Regions from separate parts of the Neisseria brasiliensis genome, predicted to be linked through region 3. Evidence: predicted binding sites of a transcription regulator. Region 3 holds the regulator's gene; each other region holds the start of a gene.

The links. Region 3 encodes FNR, which switches genes on or off when oxygen is low (the NO sensors DNR and NnrR bind a similar motif). Its sites were predicted from a motif close to TTGATNNNNATCAA; they were not measured.
Region 1: ubiU (ubiquinone anaerobic biosynthesis protein UbiU) is a predicted target of FNR. The motif match lies at 1,659-1,672, and genes of this name have one in related genera.
Region 2: GJV52_RS04430 (ATP synthase subunit I) is a predicted target of FNR. The motif match lies at 978-991, and genes of this name have one in related genera.

Annotation. Positions count from the first base shown of each region.
Region 1 covers NZ_CP046027.1:1,575,276-1,578,558, reverse strand. The annotation lists gene nfsA (oxygen-insensitive NADPH nitroreductase) at 1-33, shown strand, start outside; gene GJV52_RS08025 (ArsR/SmtB family transcription factor) at 261-548, shown strand; gene xth (exodeoxyribonuclease III) at 660-1,430, shown strand; gene ubiU (ubiquinone anaerobic biosynthesis protein UbiU) at 1,767-2,774, shown strand; gene GJV52_RS08010 (U32 family peptidase) at 2,785-3,283, shown strand, end outside.
Region 2 covers NZ_CP046027.1:876,491-879,773, reverse strand. The annotation lists gene GJV52_RS04435 (ParB/RepB/Spo0J family partition protein) at 10-870, shown strand; gene GJV52_RS04430 (ATP synthase subunit I) at 1,250-1,603, shown strand; gene atpB (F0F1 ATP synthase subunit A) at 1,593-2,459, shown strand; gene atpE (F0F1 ATP synthase subunit C) at 2,540-2,773, shown strand; gene GJV52_RS04415 (F0F1 ATP synthase subunit B) at 2,844-3,283, shown strand, end outside.
Region 3 covers NZ_CP046027.1:1,680,430-1,683,712, forward strand. The annotation lists gene hemN (oxygen-independent coproporphyrinogen III oxidase) at 1-1,339, opposite strand, end outside; gene fnr (fumarate/nitrate reduction transcriptional regulator Fnr) at 1,483-2,217, shown strand; gene GJV52_RS08460 (CysB family HTH-type transcriptional regulator) at 2,301-3,251, opposite strand.

The sequences.
Region 1 (3,283 bases), 110 kb from region 3:
TTTTTGCACAAACAAGGTTTTGCGCAAAAATAAGCGCTGAATCCATGCAAAGGCCGTCTGAAACATTTCAGACGGCCTTTTGATTTTCGCCATTAACAATTCTTTACGATATTTTTAAACTAAGTAAATCGGCAAGCACAAATTTGATGTTAAACTCAATGAAAACAAGCGGTTCGAAATCATGATAATCGGAAAAAGAATGACTATCTTTTACAATTATCTACCGCATTATTTATCTCAACCAAACACAAAGCACAGCCATGGAAAACCAACGTCTCTCAACCCTATTGAAACTCATCGCCCAACCCGAGCGTATGAGCATCCTGTTTCTCTTGCTTGAAGGCGATCGCAACGTAACGGAACTTTGCGCCGCCACCGGTCAACACGCTACCACTGTGTCCAACCACTTAGCCAAATTACGCAGCGAAGGCTTGGTCGAATTCACCCGCTACCACCGCGTGCTCGAATACCGCCTGATTTCCGATGAAGCCGCCATGATTTTGCACACGCTCAAAAGCTTAAAACAAGCCGGCCAACAAGCCGCTTGAGTTTAAATCCCACCAAAATCAATGCTAAAATAGCGCGGTTCATCAGCCAACCGCGCTGTTTTTTTCGGCCGACACTTTCAGACGGCCTGTTCTCCCACACACGGAATCCCCATGAAAATCACCACTTGGAACGTCAATTCCCTCAACGTGCGCCTGCCGCAAGTGCAAAACTGGCTGGCCGAACACCAACCCGATGTCTTGGTCTTGCAAGAACTCAAGCTCGACCAAGACAAATACCCTGCCGCCGCGCTGCAAATGATGGGCTGGCACACCGTTTGGAGCGGCCAAAAAACCTACAACGGCGTGGCCATTATCAGCCGTACCGAGCCGCAAGATGTGCACACCGGCCTGCCCAACCTGCCCGACGACCCGCAACGCCGCGTGATTGCCGCCACCATCAACGGCGTGCGCGTGATTAATGTTTACTGCGTTAACGGCGAAGCGCTCGACAGCCCGAAATTTGAATATAAAGAACAATGGTTTGCCGCGCTTACCGAATTTGTGCGTGACGAACTGACCCGCCATGAAAAATTGGTTTTGCTCGGTGATTTCAACATCGCTCCGGCCGATGCCGACTGCTACGACCCGGAAAAATGGCATGAAAAAATCCATTGTTCCAGCATTGAGCGCCAATGGTTTAAAAACCTGCTCGACTTAGGCCTTACCGACAGCCTGCGCCAAATCCACCCCGAAGGCGCGTTTTACACTTGGTTCGACTACCGCGGTGCCATGTTCCAACGCGGTTTGGGCTTGCGCATCGACCACCTGCTGATTTCTCCGGCCTTGTCTGCGGTATTAAAAGATGTGAACGTTGATTTGGTTGCACGCGGCCAAGAGCGTCCGAGCGACCATGCGCCGGTGACGGCTGTGTTTGATTTATAAATGATTGATGATTAACATAAAAGGCCGTCTGAAAATGGTTTTTCAGACGGCCTTTTATTTAAATCAGCCTCAAACAAACTGCTATTATTGTAAAAATTTATAAATATAATAGCCAATTTCTTTCAATGTGAAATCTTCCCACTTTTCATAACCCTTTGAAAAACATATTCAAATACTGATCTCTTTTTTGATTTAATATTAACAAACATCTAATTCCCAAAAATCAGCTTGATTTAAGTCAGAACATATTGTGCTTTTTATACATAAAATCCGCCTTGTCATACCAGATATTGATTTTAAACCGATATTAAGATAGTAAATAACAAGGAGCATAATATGCAGAAAATTCCGGAGCTGGTCTGCCCGGCTGGTAATTTACCTGCTTTGAAAACAGCAATTGATAATGGTGCAGACACCGTTTATATGGGACTCAAAGATGCTACGAATGCCCGAAATTTTCCAGGCTTAAATTTTGATATGAAATCGGCAATGCAAGGGGTTTCCTATGCTCATGAGCGAGGGCGGCAGGTGTTAATGGCCATCAATACCTTTGCCCAAGCCGGACAATCCGAACAGTGGCAAAAAGCTATTGATACTGCAGTGCAACTGGGCGCTGATGCCGTGATTGTCGCCGATCCAGCACTGATGGCTTATGCCACCGACAAATATCCTGATTTACGGCTGCATATGTCTGTGCAGGGTTCCGCAACCAATTACGAAGCCATCAACCTGATGAAAGATTTGTTTAACATCCGCCGAGTCGTTCTGCCCCGTGTTTTGACAATTGATCAGGTAAAACATGTTATCGAACATACCGATGTCGAAATCGAGGTATTCGGTTTTGGCAGCCTGTGTGTGATGGTTGAAGGCCGCTGTATTTTATCCAGCTATGCTACCGGGGAATCACCCAATATGCAGGGAGTATGTTCTCCTGCAAAATCGGTTCGTTGGGAACAAGAACCAGACCGCATGGATGTGCGTTTAAACCATATATTGATTGATCAATTCAATCCGAACGAACCGGCCGGCTACCCGACTTTGTGCAAAGGCCGCTTTGAAGTCAATGATGAAACGTATTACGCATTAGAAGAACCGACCAGTCTGAATGTACTGGAAATGTTGCCGCAATTAATCGATATCGGCGTCAGTGCCGTCAAAATTGAAGGCCGCCAACGCAGTCCGATGTACACGGCACAAGTGACGAAAGCCATGCGGCAAGCTTTGGATGCGGCGGCAGCCGATAAGAAACATTTCCGTATCCAACCTGCTTGGAGCAATGCTTTGGGTAAAGTCTCTGAAGGCAGCCAAACAACTTTAGGGGCATATAGCCGTCCGTGGAAATAGGATAAACCGTATGAGCAAATTAAAATTATCATTAGGCCCTGTATTGTTTTTCTGGCAAAAAGAAACTTTACTGGAGTTTTATACAACCATGCTGGATGCCCCGCTCGATACCATTTATCTTGGAGAAGTCGTGTGTTCGCGCCGACAAAAAATGCGCTTTTCGGACTGGTTCGGCTTGGCAGAAGACTTGGCAGACAGCGGTAAAGAAATTATTTTATCTTCACAGGTTTTACTGGAAAGTGAATCCGATTTAAAACGCTTGCGCAAAATTGCCGGGCAAGGAAAATTTAAAATTGAAGCCAACGATATGGGTGCTGTCAAACTGGCTCGCGAACACGGCATACCGTTTGTAGCCGGTGCCAGCCTCAATATCTATAACGACACTACCCTGACATTATTTAAAAATTTGGGCGCATATCGCTGGTTGGCTCCTGCAGAATTGAGTCGGGAAAAATTGGCTGCGATTACTTCTGCAACAAACGGTATCGAAACCGAAGTATTCGCATGGG
Region 2 (3,283 bases), 800 kb from region 3:
GATAACAATATGGCAAAAATGAAAGGCGGTTTGGGCCGCGGTTTAGATTCCCTGATTTCCAATGGTGTGGACAACAGCACCAGCGACCGTCTGACTTCTGTCGCCATCAGCGATATCCAGCCCGGCCGCTATCAGGCGCGTGTGCAAATGGATGACGAAGCGTTACAAGAGTTGGCCGATTCGATTAAAGCGCAAGGCGTGATTCAGCCGGTGATTGTGCGCGAACACGGTTTGTCGCAATATGAATTGATTGCCGGTGAACGCCGCTGGCGCGCGTCGCAATTGGCCGGATTGACTGAAATTCCGGTGGTTATCAAAACCATCAGCGACGAAACCGCGCTGGCGATGGGCTTGATTGAAAACCTGCAACGTGAAAACCTGAATCCGATTGAAGAAGCACAAGGCTTGAAACGCTTGGTCGATGAATTCGGCCTAACGCATGAAACCGTGGCTAAGGCTGTCGGTAAAAGCCGCAGCGCGATTTCCAACAGTTTGCGTTTGTTGAGCTTGCCCGAACCGGTACAAGATATGCTTTACCAACGCCGCTTGGAAATGGGGCATGCGCGTGCGTTGTTGACGTTGCCGGTGGTCGAGCAATTGGAATTGGCGCAAAAGGCAGTGAAAAACGGTTGGTCGGTGCGTGAAGTCGAGCGCCGTAGTCAGTTGGCACATCAAAGCAAAGAGGTTGAGCCGAAGAAAACCATCAGTCCTGATGTGCAACGTTTGAATGACGCATTGACCGAGCGATTAGGTGTGAATGCCGAAATCAAAACCACCAATCAGAAAAAGGGCAAAATCGTGTTGCATTTCGACACGCCGGAAACCTTTGAATATCTGTTGAAACAATTGGGCATTCAATACGATGCATAGCCTTTAATTTTGGGCTAAATACCAAAAATTTTAAGTAAAACTGTTTCATTTGCACAAAAAAATGATGCTTCAGGCCGTCTGAAAATTTCAGACGGCCTTATTAAAATCTGATTGAAATCAAAGAGATTATGTGAAGTCAAAACAACGGAATATGTTGGGTGTTTATAAATTATTGTATTTCAAGATTAATAAGTATGTAACAGTGTGTAATTTGTGTTAAAATCCTCGCAAAATTGCAGTTGTCAAACAAAGAAATTTTCTGAAATTGCAGTATCCTCAAATAATAACGTTTCACAAAGCTTAACAATCGCTTGACGACATAGCACTTCTTGATTATAGTAGCCTCGCTTTGGTATTGTGGCTCAATCGCCTTAAAAATATGAAGCAGATTTTAATTTTACAAGTGATTGTCTTGTTTGCGGTTTCTGCCTTAAGCGCGATAATCGTAGGCAAAAGCGGTTTTTGGTCGGCATTAGCCGGCGGAATCACCTATCTCATCCCTTCATCTATTGCAGTTTTACTTTTAAAGCTTGTTAAAAATAATCCTTACCTGCAAAGCAGGATGTTTATTTTTGGAGAAGTTTTAAAAGTAGTGCTGTCGCTGGTGTTGATGCTGATTGTGTTTGCAATTTGGCATGAATCACTGGTTTTCCTTCCGTTTTTCTTCGGATTGCTCGGCGTCAGCCATTTGGTTTTTTTGTATTATTTGAGAGTTAAAGACTATGGCAGGTGAATCTATGACCGCTGCCGACTACATCAAGCACCACTTGCAAAGCTTGACCAGTTTGTCGGACGTAACCCAAGGCCAAGGCCTGAAAAATATCGCTGATTTCTCTTACATCAACTTGGACGCAATTTTCTTTGCGGTCGTGTTGGGGATTATCGGTAGCTTTATCCTATGGCGTGGTGCCAAAAAAGCAACCGCCGGCGTGCCCGGCCGCTTTCAAGCTGCGGTAGAAATCCTGTTTGAGTTTGTGGATGATATGTGTAAAAGCATTATCCATAACGAACAATCACGCAAAGCCGTTGCGCCATTAGGTTTGACCTTGTTTGTATGGATTTTCCTGATGAATGCCATGGACTTGCTGCCGGTTGATTTGTTGCCGCTGGCTTGGCAGGGCATTACTGGTGACCACTATGCATTATTGCGTGTCGTGCCGACCGCTGATTTGAATACCACGCTGGCATTGGCTATCGGTGTCTTGATTATTTGTATTTACTACAACGTGAAAATCAAAGGCTTCGGCGGTTGGATGCACGAGATGTTCAGTGCACCATTTGGTGCGAAATTGGCACCTGCCAACTTTTTGTTGAATATCGTGGAATTCTTGTCGAAAACCGTATCACACGGTATGCGGTTGTTCGGTAACATGTATGCCGGTGAGCTGGTATTCTTGCTGATTGCTTTGTTGGGTGGTGCATGGGCAGCTTCCGGCAGCATTGGCGTGATGGATCCGATTCTGTTCATGTTCCACATTTTGGCCGGTTTGGCTTGGGCGATTTTCCACATTTTGGTGATTACCCTGCAGGCATTTATCTTCATGGCGCTGGCGTTTGTTTACATTGGCCAAGCACATGATGCACACTAAGTTTAGTTGTTCTTTTTAAGTAGTTTTTCAATTTTTTCAACGTAGTTTTAACCTTTGTTTTCTTTTAAGGAGTTTTAAAAATGGGTTTGATTGCTATTGCATGTGGCTTGATCGTAGCTTTGGGCGCTTTGGGTGCTTCTATCGGTATCGCTATGGTAGGTTCTAAATACTTGGAATCTTCTGCTCGTCAGCCTGAATTGATTGGTCCATTGCAAACCAAACTGTTCTTGATCGCTGGTTTGATCGATGCCGCGTTCTTGATCGGTGTTGCTATTGCCTTGCTGTTCGCCTTCGTTAACCCGTTTGCAGGCTAATCCGAACACAAGTTCGTTACAAACGGTTTCATCGTTTGTTTGATTAACCCTAATACGAAGGTTAAGTAAAGTGAATATTAATGCAACCTTATTTGCGCAGATCATCGTCTTTTTCGGTTTGGTTTGGTTTACCATGAAATTTGTGTGGCCGCCAATCGCAAAAGCGTTGGACGAGCGCGCCGCCAAAATTGCTGAGGGTTTGGCTGCAGCCGAACGCGGTAAAAGCGATTTTGAGCAGGCAGAAAAGAAAGTTGCAGAACTCATGGCCGAAGGGCGTGGACAAGTTGCCGAAATGGTGGCTAACGCCGAAAAACGTGCTGCTGCAATTGTAGAAGAAGCCAAACAGCAAGCTTCTACAGAAGCCGCACGCATTACAGCACAAGCTAAAGCCGATGTTGAGCAGGAAATGAACCGCGCGCGCGAAGCGTTGCGCGAGCAAGTTGCTGCATTGGCTGTGAAAGGTGCAGAGTCTATCTTGCGTAGCGAAGTGGATGCTTCTAAACACGCAAC
Region 3 (3,283 bases):
TATTGCGAATCAGGAAACGGCCTTCCGGGGTCACAGTCAGACCGTGCGGCTTCAAGCGCAGCAAGCCGAGTTCGGCCAGATTCTGCAAGTCGGCCAATTCATCGGCAAAATATTGGTGGAATGGAATGCCGAACACGCTTTCGTAAATTTGGAAATCCAATGAAAAGCGACACATCAAATCTTGAATGATGTTGCGGCGCAATAAGTCGTCTTGGTTCAACTGGTAGCCGCGCATAATCGGCAAGCGGCCTTCATCGATGGCGGCATAATAGGCGTCGATGTCGCGCTCGTTTTGGGCATAGGTGCTGCCGATTTTGCCGATGCTGGACACGCCGATGGCTACTAAATCGCAATCGGCATAGGTTGAATAGCCTTGGAAATTACGCTGCAACCAGCCTTCTTTCAGGGCGATGGAAAGCTCGTCGTCAGGTTTGGCAAAGTGATCCATGCCGATGAACACATAGCCGCGGTCGGTGAGAGTTTGCACGCAGTATTGCAGCATATCGAGCTTCTCTTCGCTGCCCGGTACAGCATTGGTGTCGATGCGGCGCTGCGGTTTGAAAATATGTGGCAGGTGGGCATAGTGATACAGCGCCAAGCGGTCGGGATCGAGACTGAGCACAGTATCAATAGTGGCTTTCATGCTTTCTACCGATTGATGTGGTAAGCCGTAAATCAAATCGACGCTGACGGATTTGAAGCCGGCTTCGCGTGCGGCATCAATCACTTCTTTGGTTTCTTCAAAGCTTTGAATGCGGTTGACCGCTTCCTGCACTTTCGGATCGAAATCCTGAATGCCCACGCTCATGCGGTTGAAACCGAGTTTGCCGAGTTTGTGCACTGTTTCGCGGCTGACTTTGCGTGGGTCGATTTCAATGGAATATTCGCCGTTGGGCATCAGCTGGAAATGCTTGCGAATCATCTCAAACACGCGCTCAAGCTGGTCGTCGCTCAAGAAGGTCGGTGTGCCGCCGCCGAAGTGAAGTTGTGCCAATTGATGGCGGCCGTTGAGATGTGGGGAGAGCAATTCCATTTCGCGCTCAAGATACTCAATATAAGCATCGGCGCGGGTTTTGTCTTTGGTGATGATTTTGTTGCAGCCGCAGTAATAGCAGATGGTATTGCAAAATGGAATGTGGATATAAAGCGATAAAGGTTTGTTGAGCGCACCTAGGCCGCGTAAGTGCAGCGCATGGGTGTATTCGGCTTCGCGAAAGCCATCGTGGAAGCGGTCGGCGGTGGGATAAGACGTATAGCGTGGGCCGCTTGCCGGAAGCTTGGCAATCAAGTCGCGGTCAAATTCTGGTAGTTCGTTGTTTTGTATCGGAATTATTTTCATGATGGTCGTGTTGTGCTTATATTTTGTTTAACGAATTAGTAAAATTCGATTTAGTTTGCTAGAATGCCACATTATGATAAACCTGTCTTGATATGAGTCAAGAGAAGCTCAGTCAGTAAGAAGTTTTATAAAAAAGGTATTTTATGGCCACACACAATTCTACACATCAATTGAAAGCATTGTGTTCGACGTGTTCTTTGCGTGAACTTTGTTTGCCGGTTGGTTTGATGCCTAACGAATTTTCCCAGCTGGATGCCGTTATCCGTCAGAGCCGTCGTCTGAAAAAAGGCGAATATCTGTTCCGCGCCGGCGAACCGTTTACTTCTTTGTTTGCCATTCGTGCCGGTTTTTTCAAAACCACGGTGGCAAGCCAAGACGGACGCGACCAAGTGACCGGTTTCTTTATGTCGGGCGAATTGATCGGTATGGACGGCATTTGTTCGCATGTCCACAGCTGCGATGCCGTGGCCTTGGAAGACAGTGAAGTGTGTGAATTGCCGTTTGCCCACATGGAAGAGTTGGGACAAAACATTCCAAGCCTGCAAACCCACTTTTTCCGCTTGATGAGCCGCGAAATCGTGCGTGATCAAGGCGTGATGCTGTTGTTGGGCAATATGCGTGCCGAAGAGCGTTTGGCCGCATTTTTGTTGAATTTATCGAATCGTTTGTATTCGCGCGGTTTTGCCGCCAATGATTTCATCCTGCGCATGTCGCGTGAAGAAATCGGCAGCTATTTGGGTTTGAAGCTAGAAACCGTCAGCCGCACGTTGTCGAAATTCCATCACGAAGGTTTGATTGAAGTGGAACATAAACACATCAAGATTCTCGACTCGCAGGCCTTGAAAAAAATGGTATCCGGCTGCGCGCATGCTATGTAAGGGCTGAAAATGTCAACAGGCCGTCTGAAGTTGTGTGTTTCAGACGGCCTTTTATCTTTAGGGAAATAAACAAACGCGCTAATTTAAATGGAGAAGTCCTCCATAATCGGTGTATACAAGATACGGTCGATATTTTCACGGTTTAAATGAGGTGCAAACATCTCGATAAAGTCATAAGTATAGCCGCGTAAATAAGTATCTGAACGGATAGCAATCCAAGTGGGTGACGGCTCAAACAAATGAGCCACATCAATCAATTCCAAATCTTGATCGGCTTGCGGATCGTAAGCCATTTTTGCCATCAAGCCCGCGCCTAAGCCCAGTTTGACATACGTTTTTAGCACGTCGGTATCAGCAGCGGCTAGAGCCACTTCCGGCTGCTCCAGCTTGGCTTTGGTAAAAGCACGCGCGATGCTGCTGCTAGAATGGAAGGCGAATTCATAAGTAATTAACGGAAAGCTGGCCAAATCTTCAATGCTGAGCGGATTTCTGCAATCAAGTAAAGGATGGTTCTTAGGCACGATCACCGCATGATTCCAGTCGTAACAATTAAGTTTGCGCAATTCAGGATGGTCGTCGAGCTTTTCGGTAATAATGGCAATGTCGGCTTCACCGTTGCTGACCATCTGCGCAATAGCCGAAGGACTGCCTTGTTTGATGGTAAGATTAACTCTGGGATAACGCTTTACAAAATCAGCCACAATGTGCGGCAGGGCATAACGTGCCTGTGTATGGGTTGTGGCAATGGTGAGTGCGCCACTATCGTGGTCGGTAAACTCGCTGCCGATGTTTTTGATATTTTGCACATCACGCAAAATGCGCTCGGAAATTTCCAACACTGCTTTGCCCGGCTGGGAAACTGAAACCACGCGTTTACCGCTGCGGATAAAAATCTGAATGCCCAGCTCTTCTTCCAGTAATCGGATTTGTTTGGAAATACCCGGCTGGGAAGTAAACAGTGCGTCGGCTGCTTCGGAGACATTCAGATTATGGCGGTAAACTTCGAGTGCGTAGCGTAATTGTTGTAATTTCATGGTATTTGAGTTGTGGATATTGTGCGACAAAT